DNA from 2 places in the Sinorhizobium sp. NG07B genome. Region 1 is predicted to be linked to the other one. Evidence: riboswitches for the same ligand, from Rfam matches in the RefSeq annotation. Region 1 holds a riboswitch; the other holds the start of a gene.
What was found. Region 1 has a riboswitch for cobalamin ahead of CO664_RS30875 (ABC transporter substrate-binding protein). Riboswitches for the same ligand answer to the same signal wherever they lie in the genome.
Positions count from the first base shown of each region.

Region 2: linked by a shared signal. The riboswitch ahead of bluB (5,6-dimethylbenzimidazole synthase) and the one ahead of CO664_RS30875 (ABC transporter substrate-binding protein) in region 1 are both predicted to bind cobalamin.

Region 1 covers NZ_NWTD01000013.1:5,517-9,972, reverse strand. Annotated here, with positions in the region: gene CO664_RS26105 (ABC transporter ATP-binding protein) at 1-467, opposite strand, end outside; gene CO664_RS26100 (iron ABC transporter permease) at 464-1,492, opposite strand; partial or broken gene CO664_RS30875 (ABC transporter substrate-binding protein) at 1,489-2,439, opposite strand; cobalamin riboswitch at 2,706-2,938, opposite strand; gene CO664_RS26090 (hypothetical protein) at 3,089-3,343, shown strand; gene CO664_RS26085 (MBL fold metallo-hydrolase) at 3,870-4,456, shown strand, end outside.
Region 2 covers NZ_NWTD01000001.1:1,483,258-1,487,713, forward strand. Annotated here, with positions in the region: gene CO664_RS07145 (NAD+ synthase) at 1-1,033, shown strand, start outside; gene CO664_RS07150 (TolB family protein) at 1,037-1,861, shown strand; cobalamin riboswitch at 1,904-2,116, shown strand; gene bluB (5,6-dimethylbenzimidazole synthase) at 2,160-2,921, shown strand; gene CO664_RS07160 (DUF2865 domain-containing protein) at 2,875-3,975, opposite strand; gene CO664_RS07165 (acyl-homoserine-lactone synthase) at 4,166-4,456, opposite strand, start outside.

The DNA.
Region 1 (4,456 bases):
TGCTGTGCCAGCGCCCGGGCGATGTGCAGGCGCTGCCGCTCGCCGCCCGACAGCGTGTGCCACATCCGCGCGGCGAGCTGCGCCATGCCGACATGGTGGATTGCCTCGTCGACGATGGCCTCATCCAGGGCCGACCACGGGCTGAACGGCCCGAGATGCGGCGTGCGGCCGAGTTCCACCGCCTGGCGCGCCGAGATGCGCTCGCCCGTTTCCGCCTGCTGCTCGACCAGCGCGATGCGCTTGGCGATCTCCTTCCGGCTCAGGCTGTCGACGCTCTCTCCGTCGAGCAGAACCCGGCCGATTCGCGGCCGCCTGAGGCCGGCCAGTAGCGCCATCAGGCTGGTCTTGCCGGAACCGTTCGGACCGACGATGCCGAGAAACTCGCCCGCGACGACGTCGAGCGAGACGTCCTCGAGGATCGAGGCGCCGCCGGCCGACCATGAGACGTTGCAAGCCGAAAGCGTCATCGAACCGTCCTGCGCTGGCTGAGAATGGCGGCGAAGGCGGGCGCGCCGACCAGCGCGGTGACGACGCCGATCGGCAGCACCTGCCCGGGAATGATGATGCGCGATACGATGTCGGCGGCGATCATGAACACCGCTCCCACCAAGGCGGAGACCGGCAGTAGCAGCCCGTGCCGGACGCCGACGATCATACGGGCGATATGGGGGATGACGAGGCCGACGAAGCCGATCGACCCGACCATGCTGACCATGGTCGCCGTCATCATCGCCGATACGCCGATCAGCACGGCATAGACCCGGCGAACCGGGATGCCGAGCGAGGCGGCGGATTCGGAGCCGAAGGTGAATGCGTCGAGGGCGCGTGCGTGCCAGAGACAGACAATGAGGCCGACCAGGGCAACAGGCACTGCGAGCCAGACATCCGGCCAGCGGACGCCGGAGAGATTGCCGAGCAGCCAGAACATGATTGCCCGCGCCTGTTCCGCATTCGCCGCCTTGGTGACGATCAAGGAAGTGAGCGCGTTGAAGAGCTGCGAGCCGGCGACGCCGGCCAGAACGATCGCGCCATGACCCCTGCCCGCCCGCACCGCCAGCAGGCTGACGAGCCCGAAGGCAAGTAGCGCCCCGCCGAAGGCGCCGACCGGCAGCGTCAACAGCCCGGCGCCGATGCCGAGGACGGCGACGCCGACAGCGCCGGTCGATGCGCCCGCGGAGATGCCGAGGATATAGGGGTCGGCCAGCGGATTGCGCAGCAGCGACTGCAGCACGACGCCGGAAAGCGCCAGCGCCGCACCGCAGCTGGCAGCAGCGATGGCGCGGCTCACCCGGTAGTTCCAGATGATGCCCTCGTCGAGCGCATCGACGCCGTAGCCGGCATCCCACAGGCGGTTGGCGACCGTCTTGGCCACCACGCTCATGGGTATGGCCGTCTCGCCGATCGCCGCACCCAGCCAGAGCGCGACGAACAGCACGACGAGCGCCAGCAGGCTGGCGCTCGTCCGGGACAGGGATGGTGCGCTGCCGATCACTTGTTCAGGCCGGATTTCTCGACGGCATCGGCAAGCACCTCGATGCCCTCGATGGTCCGGATCGTCGGGTTCATCGCCTGGGCGTCCATCTCGACCACATGGCCGTCCTTCACCGCAGGCATCAGGCTCGTGACCGGATCGGACTCGAGGAACTTGTGCTTGACGGCGACGTCGTCGGCGGGGAAACGACGGCGCTCCATCTTGCCCGCGACGATCAGCGTCGGGCCGGACTTGGCGATGGTTTCCCACCCCACCGTCGGCCATTCCTCTTCGCTGTCGATGACATTCCTGATGCCGAGCGAGCGCATGATGTAACCCGGCGCGCCGTTCTTGCCGGCGACATAGGGATCGATGTCGAGCTCGGCGCTCGAGAACCAGAACACTGCGGAAAGCTTGCCGTCCGCCGAAGCGATCTTCTTCTTCGCCGCTTCCTCACGCGTCTTCAGTTCGGCAACCAGCGTCTCGCCGCGCTCCTGGACGTTGAAGATCTGCGCGAGTTCGGTGATTTCCTGATAGATCAGGTCCATCGTGAACACCGAATGGCGAACGCCGTCGCCGCCGCCGGTATTGTCCTTGCCGACGCAATCGGCCGGCGACGTATAGACCGGTATTCCGAGCTCCTCGAACTGCTCCGGCTTGGCGACGATGCCCTCCGGGCCGACATGCCACTGGAACTGAGCGGTCACGAGATCCGGCTTCTTGGCGACGACGCTTTCGAAGCTCGGATCGTTGTCGGCGAGCCGTTCGACCTTGGCATTCACCTCCTCGTAGCCCTTGATGGCCGGCCCGATCCAAACGGCGGTGCCGACCATCCGATCCTGGAGGCCGAGCAGGTAAAGGATTTCGGTGCTGCTCTGGCCGATCGAGACGGCCCGTTCGGGCGCCTTCTGAAAGGTGACCTGACGGCCGCAATTGGTGAGCATCAGCGGATAGCTGGTTTCGGCGGCTTTCGCCTCCATGCCGATAGCCATAAGACCGGCGGCTGCGCACAGGATGCCGTGTTTCGATTTCGCAAACAGGATTTTCATAAGTCTATTTCCCGGATTCGATGAAACGGCCGAAAGGATGCGGCCGGTCGCGGCGCGAACGGACGGAGTCAGCCCGCCTGCCGACAGTTCGGCGGCGTCGCGGAACGGGAAAGACCAGAGGCAAGGCGCGGGTCGGCGCAAGGAGAGGTCATGCTGTGTCCTGTTCCGGGCATCCCCGCCCGTGATTGGAGTGAACGCATGACGGCAGGTCTCCTGGCTTGCGGATATCTGCCGTCCACCTGCCTTCCCGCGACAATTTCGCAGTGGCATGACGCTTCTCGCGTCACGAGGATGGGCGGCAATCCGCTTACAGTTGCGGGGGCAGCCACGGTCTTGGTCCCTGTTGGGTCGTCCGCACCGTGTTCCCTATTAATCCCCTTCGCTTCATCGTAGGGGAACCGTCGCTGGCTTCCTTAAGTCGTTGATCTTGACTGGTCAAGGCCAGTGCTGCCTACCAACATTTCGGCGATGCCTCCACACAGTGCGGACCCCGATGCCAAGGCCGCCGCTCCCTGGGCCGCCACAATCAGGTATAATCCCGAGCGATTTCAGGTCGGGAGGAAGGACGATGTCGATCGACGCGGAACTGCAAAAAGTCGAGGCCGGATACGCGATCGAATACCTGCAGGAGCATCCGGAAGCAGGCCTCTGCTGCGAGGACCGGCGCTGCTGGATTACGCCGAACGCTAACGAGACCGATCGGCAGGCGCTGCTTCTCGATGCGGCCGAGGCCGAGCGGCTCAAGGACGACCCTCGCCTGCGGCTCGTCTCGGGTATAGCCCATGCGGGCCGGTCTCTCTGGGTGGTTCGCATGATGACCTGACGATCCGCAGAAGACGATCAATCGCCTTGCGCGGGCCCCTGCGCAATGCCGTTGACGATCAGGCGGATGCAGCTGCGCATGAAGCCCGGCCTGTCCGGTCAGCCCGGCCATTCCGGTCAGCCCGGCCATTCGGGTCCCTGGCCGGTCTCAAGCGCCGCGGCGCCGAAGATCAGGTCCATGAGGATGCGCGCGGTGGGCAGCGGCTCGCCGATGTCGAGCAGTCCCCTCGCCCGGCCCTCTTCCAGCCATCGGGCAAACTCCTGCTGGCTGCGGTTCGCCTGCCGACAACAGCCGGCCGATCCCGAAAGACGCAGGAATGTAGGGATTTGTTAATGAATTGACAAAAATACAACCTTTCAATGATTTATGGCACCACAACGCGGGTTTCCTAATTCCGGCCACGCAGGGCTAGAGCCAAATCATGCGCAAACCGATGTGAGCGGCGGTCAGGGTGTGATAGTTCTGCGCTGCCGAGCCCGCCGACCGCCGCGGCAGAGATTGAAGCCAATTTGCTCGAGAGCCTCGCATGCCAGACATGACCTCGACACTGAGAATCCTTGAACCGCATCACGGCGTCTTTGCCTACTACGACGGCCGCATCGAGGGGCGGAGACTTCATGGCGCGGAGCCGAATTGGCTCGATGACGGTGCCTACTGCTTGGGGGTCGCCTCCTATGCGGTCTTTAATGCAGGCGAGGCGATCGTCTACGACACGCATATCTCGCTTGCCCATGCGCAAGCCATCAGGCGCCATCTCGAGGGGCTCGGCGCAAGGACCATCCGGGTCGTCCTCAGCCATTGGCACAATGACCATGTCGCCGGCAATGCGGTCTTTGCCGATTGCGAAATCATCGCGCTGAAGCTGACCGCCCATCTGCTTCATGCCAATCGCGATCAACTCGCCACACGCGTCCCGCCCATCAGCCCGCTCGTCATGCCCAATCGTCTCTTTGAAACGAGGCGGGACCTTGAGGTCGGAAGTCGCCGTGTCGAGCTCCACCATTTCGACATCCACAGCGCCGACGGGACCATCCTCTGGTTGCCGGACGAGAAAATTCTTCTGGCCGGCGATACGCTCGAAGACACCGTCACCTATGTTTCCGAAGCGGAGAA
Region 2 (4,456 bases), on a different contig from region 1:
GGACGAACTGGTCTTCGACGGCGCGAGCTTCGGCTTCAATGCCGATCGCTCGCTCGCCTTCCAGATGAGCCAGTTCGAGGAGGCGCTCGCGATCTCCGAATGGACGAGGGGTGACGACGGCTGGGTCTCACACAACGGACTCCGGTCTCGCCTGCCGGAATGCGAGGAGGCGGACTATCGCGCCTGCATGTTGGGGCTGCGCGACTACGTCAACAAGAACGGCTTCAAGAACGTCGTCCTCGGCCTGTCGGGCGGCATCGACTCGGCGATCTGCGCGACGCTCGCCGTGGACGCGCTCGGCGAGGAGCGGGTTCGCACGATCATGCTGCCCTATCGCTATACGTCGCGGGAATCGCTGAAGGACGCCGAGGCCTGTGCCAAGGCGCTCGGCTGCCATTATGACGTCGTTGCGATCGAGGAGCCCGTCGAAGGCTTTCTCAATGCTCTCGCCGACACGTTCGAGGGGACCGAATCCGGGATCACCGAGGAGAACCTGCAGAGCCGCACGCGCGGCACGATCCTGATGGCGATCTCCAACAAGTTCGGCTCGATGGTGGTGACCACCGGCAACAAATCGGAAATGTCGGTCGGCTACGCGACGCTCTACGGCGACATGAACGGCGGCTTTAACCCGATCAAGGACCTTTACAAGATGCAGGTCTATGCACTGTCGCGCTGGCGCAATGGCGCTGTGCCGCCCGGAGCACTCGGCCCCTCCGGCGAGGTCATCCCGCTGAACATCATCGACAAGGCGCCATCGGCCGAACTGCGGCCCAACCAGACCGACCAGGACTCGCTGCCGCCCTATCCGGTCCTCGACGACATTCTCGAGTGCCTGGTGGAGAAGGAACTGAGTACCGAGGAAATCGTCGCCCGCGGGCATGACGAGGCCACGGTGCATCGGATCGAACACCTGCTCTACATCGCCGAATACAAGCGGCGGCAGTCGGCTCCCGGGGTCAAGATCACCAAGAAGAATTTCGGCCGGGACCGGCGCTATCCGATCACCAACCGTTTCCGCGACCGAGGGTAGATCATGCGCAGTTCGGTGGAGATTTTCGATATTGCCACCGGCGAGACGCAAGTCGTCTGGCAGACGGAGCGGCTGGTCGAGGCGCCGAACTGGTCGCCGGACGGCAAATCCCTGATCATCAACGGCGACGGCAGGCTCTATCGGCTTGCCTTTGACGGTTCCGAGCCCGTGGAAATCGACACGGGCTTTGCCGGGCAATGCAACAACGATCACGGCATTTCGCCGGACGGGAAAACGCTGGCGATCAGCGACAAGACCGAATTCGGCAAGTCGGCGATCTATCTGCTGCCGGCCGAGGGCGGCACGCCGCGACTGGTGACGCGCAACCTGCCGTCCTATTGGCACGGCTGGTCCCCGGATGGGAAAACCTTGACCTATTGCGGGATCCGCGACCAGATCTTCGACATCTACACGATTTCGGTCGATGGCGGAGAGGAGCGGCGCCTGACGCATGGCGAGGGCCGCAACGACGGCCCGGACTGGTCGCCGGACGGTGCGTGGATCTATTTCAATTCGAGCCGCACCGGCCGCATGCAGATCTGGCGGGTGAGGCCGGACGGCAGCGATGTCCAGCGCATCACCGACAGCCCTTATGGTGACTGGTTCCCGCACCCGTCGCCGGACGGCAGGCATCTGCTGGTGCTGTCCTATGACGGCGAGGTCTTCGACCATCCGCGTGATCTCGATGTGCGGCTTCGGCTGATGGATCCGGAAGGCAGCAATGCGCGTGTCCTCTTCGAACTCTTCGGCGGGCAGGGGACGATGAACGTTCCGAACTGGTCGCCCAACGGCGATGCCTTCGCCTTCGTGCGTTATCGGCCGGCTTGAGCAGGGCGCGGCGCCCCCGCCTTGCGTTTCGCCGGCGGCTGTGCCCATATGCGGCCGTCAGGTGCCCGCTTGCTGCGGGAGAATCGGGAAGCCGGTAGAATTCCGGCACGTGCCCAACGCTGTGACGGTGACGTCTGCGCCAAAAGAGTTCTGAGTATTTTCAGAGCTTTGCCACTGGTTCCTGATGCGATCTGGGAAGGTGGCGCAGCCGAGTGATCCGAAGTCAGAAGACCGGCCTGGCGAGATAGACCGGCCCCGCGCGGACGGCGGGAGGTTGCGCATTGTTGGGGATCGAACGATGCTGCCTGACCCGAACGGCTGCCTTGCGGCGGCCGGTGCCTTTTCGCCGGACGAGCGCGCCGCCGTCTATCGTGCCATCGAGACGCGCCGCGACGTGCGCGACGAGTTCCTGCCCGAACCGCTGCCCGAACCGCTTATCGCCCGCCTGCTCGAAGCGGCGCATCGTGCCCCGTCCGTCGGCTTCATGCAGCCGTGGAACTTCGTGCTCGTACGGCGAATCGAGACGCGGGAGAGGGTCTGGCAGGCTTTCCAGCGCGCCAATGAGGAGGCAGCCGGAATGTTTTCGGGCGAGGCGCAGGCGAAATACCGGTCACTCAAGCTCGAGGGCATACGCAAGGCGCCGCTCGGCATTTGCGTGACCTGCGACCGGACCCGCGGCGGCGCCGTCGTGCTCGGCCGCACGCACAATTCGCAAATGGACGTGTATTCGACGGTTTGCGCGGTGCAGAATCTTTGGCTCGCGGCGCGGTCCGAAGGCGTCGGCGTCGGTTGGGTCAGCATTTTCCACGAGAACGAGGTCAAAGATATCCTCGGAATTCCGGAGCACATCGAAATCGTCGCCTGGCTGTGCCTTGGCTATGTCGATCGCCTCTACCAGCAGCCGGAATTGGCGGTGAAGGGCTGGCGGCAACGCTTGCCGCTCGAGGACCTCGTTTTCGACGAAGGATGGGGCGTCCGCGACAGCCTCGTAACGACCGCCCAAAGGGAAGGTGTCACTCGTTCTGCAGCGGCTGGTAACGCGATCCCCGAGGGTTCTTGAGATCGATCGCGCTCTCTTCCTGTGGCAGGAAGGCAGGACCGACAACGCGGACCTTGCTGCTCTTCGGATCATAGGGGCGCTCTTCCACGGGCTTTGCCCCCGCTGGTCCGAAGGCTGGTGCAGACGGCCCCTCGATCGTCACGACGGAAGGGCTGACCACCGAAAGCTTGGTTCCCGAGGTGGTGCTTTTGTTCTGATCCGTCGTGATCTTCGGAATCTGGCAGCCGCAGATGCCGGGAGAACCGACGTCGCGCACACGATAGGCGAAGGCGTTGGGGAGTTCCCTGTACGGCCTTCCCGTGGACGCCGAAACCATCTGCTCGCTCTCCTCGGTGGCGAGGACGTGATAATAGAGTTCCGTATCGGCGCCGGGGCATCGTGCCCGGCAAAGCTCGGCGTCGCGTCCGAAGTCGGCCGGCGTGGCGTTCGACGAAATCGGGAAAAATGCTCCGTCGCAGGTCCGCACGCACATGGTCCTGAAGCCGCCTGCCGCGCCGTTCTCCATGAATGTGAAATCGTCGGTCGGACCATCGAACAGCAACGGATAGTCCTCGCCGTCCGGCGGGAAGCTTTCGAGGATGTTGCGATGAGCGCGCGCCTCTTCGGTGCCGAATTCATCCGGAACCGTCTCGTCCCAGTTCGGAGCGGCGTCCCCCGAGCAGTCGTTCAATTCCATGGCGGCGAGGATCCGCCGGCGCATGTCCTCATTGCCCTTCGAAATCAGGTGCCGGCGTTGGGCCTTGAGCGTGTGGAGATTGTCCTCCATGCGCGCAATCGCATCGTCAAGCTCGGCACAGGCAGCCGCATTTTCGCTTTCGATGTAGACGACGGACTCGTCGCTGCATTCCATGCGCCGCCTTTCGTTCCTGGCGCGGCGAAGTTCGATGTTCTGTCGCGAAACCGCGCCGGTGAAATCGCGCAGATTGGCGTTTGTCGTCAACGCCGCCGGCAGCTCTGCGAGGCGGGCGCTGAGGCGCGCGCAGACGTCGGTGGCCGATGCCTGCCCAGGCATAGCCAAGGCGAGGGGCAGCAGAGCGGCCGCAAGGCGCATCATCCTCAAGGACGCAGTGGATCGGGACACTGACACTCGTCTTTCCTGCATTTCGCTCCGCTGATCGCGGGACAGGGGCGCCTGTAGTCACATCATACGACGTTAGGGTGAGGGCGCAACGACAAGACGGCGTTTGCGTTAATACGTGTTCCGAGACAGGAAGGGCCGGGCCGCCTGAACGGCCCGGCCATGATTAGGCCGCCCTTGCAGTTTCGAGCGACATGGGCCGTTCGAGCACCGTCCCTTCGATGAGGGCAACGGCCTTCATCTGTCGAAGCAGGCTTCTCGACACTTCCCAGGCGACCGCGACCGCGTAGACATTGCCGATCCTGTGCGGCTCGGCAATCCGTTCTCCGGGGCACCCCATGCGGCGGAACATCCGCTCAAGGAAGACGTCTGTGACGGTGACGATGTGGCTGATGCCGGAGGCAAGGCCAAGTTCGCCGACGCCGCACATCAGTTCGGCGGCGGCGACCGTCACCTG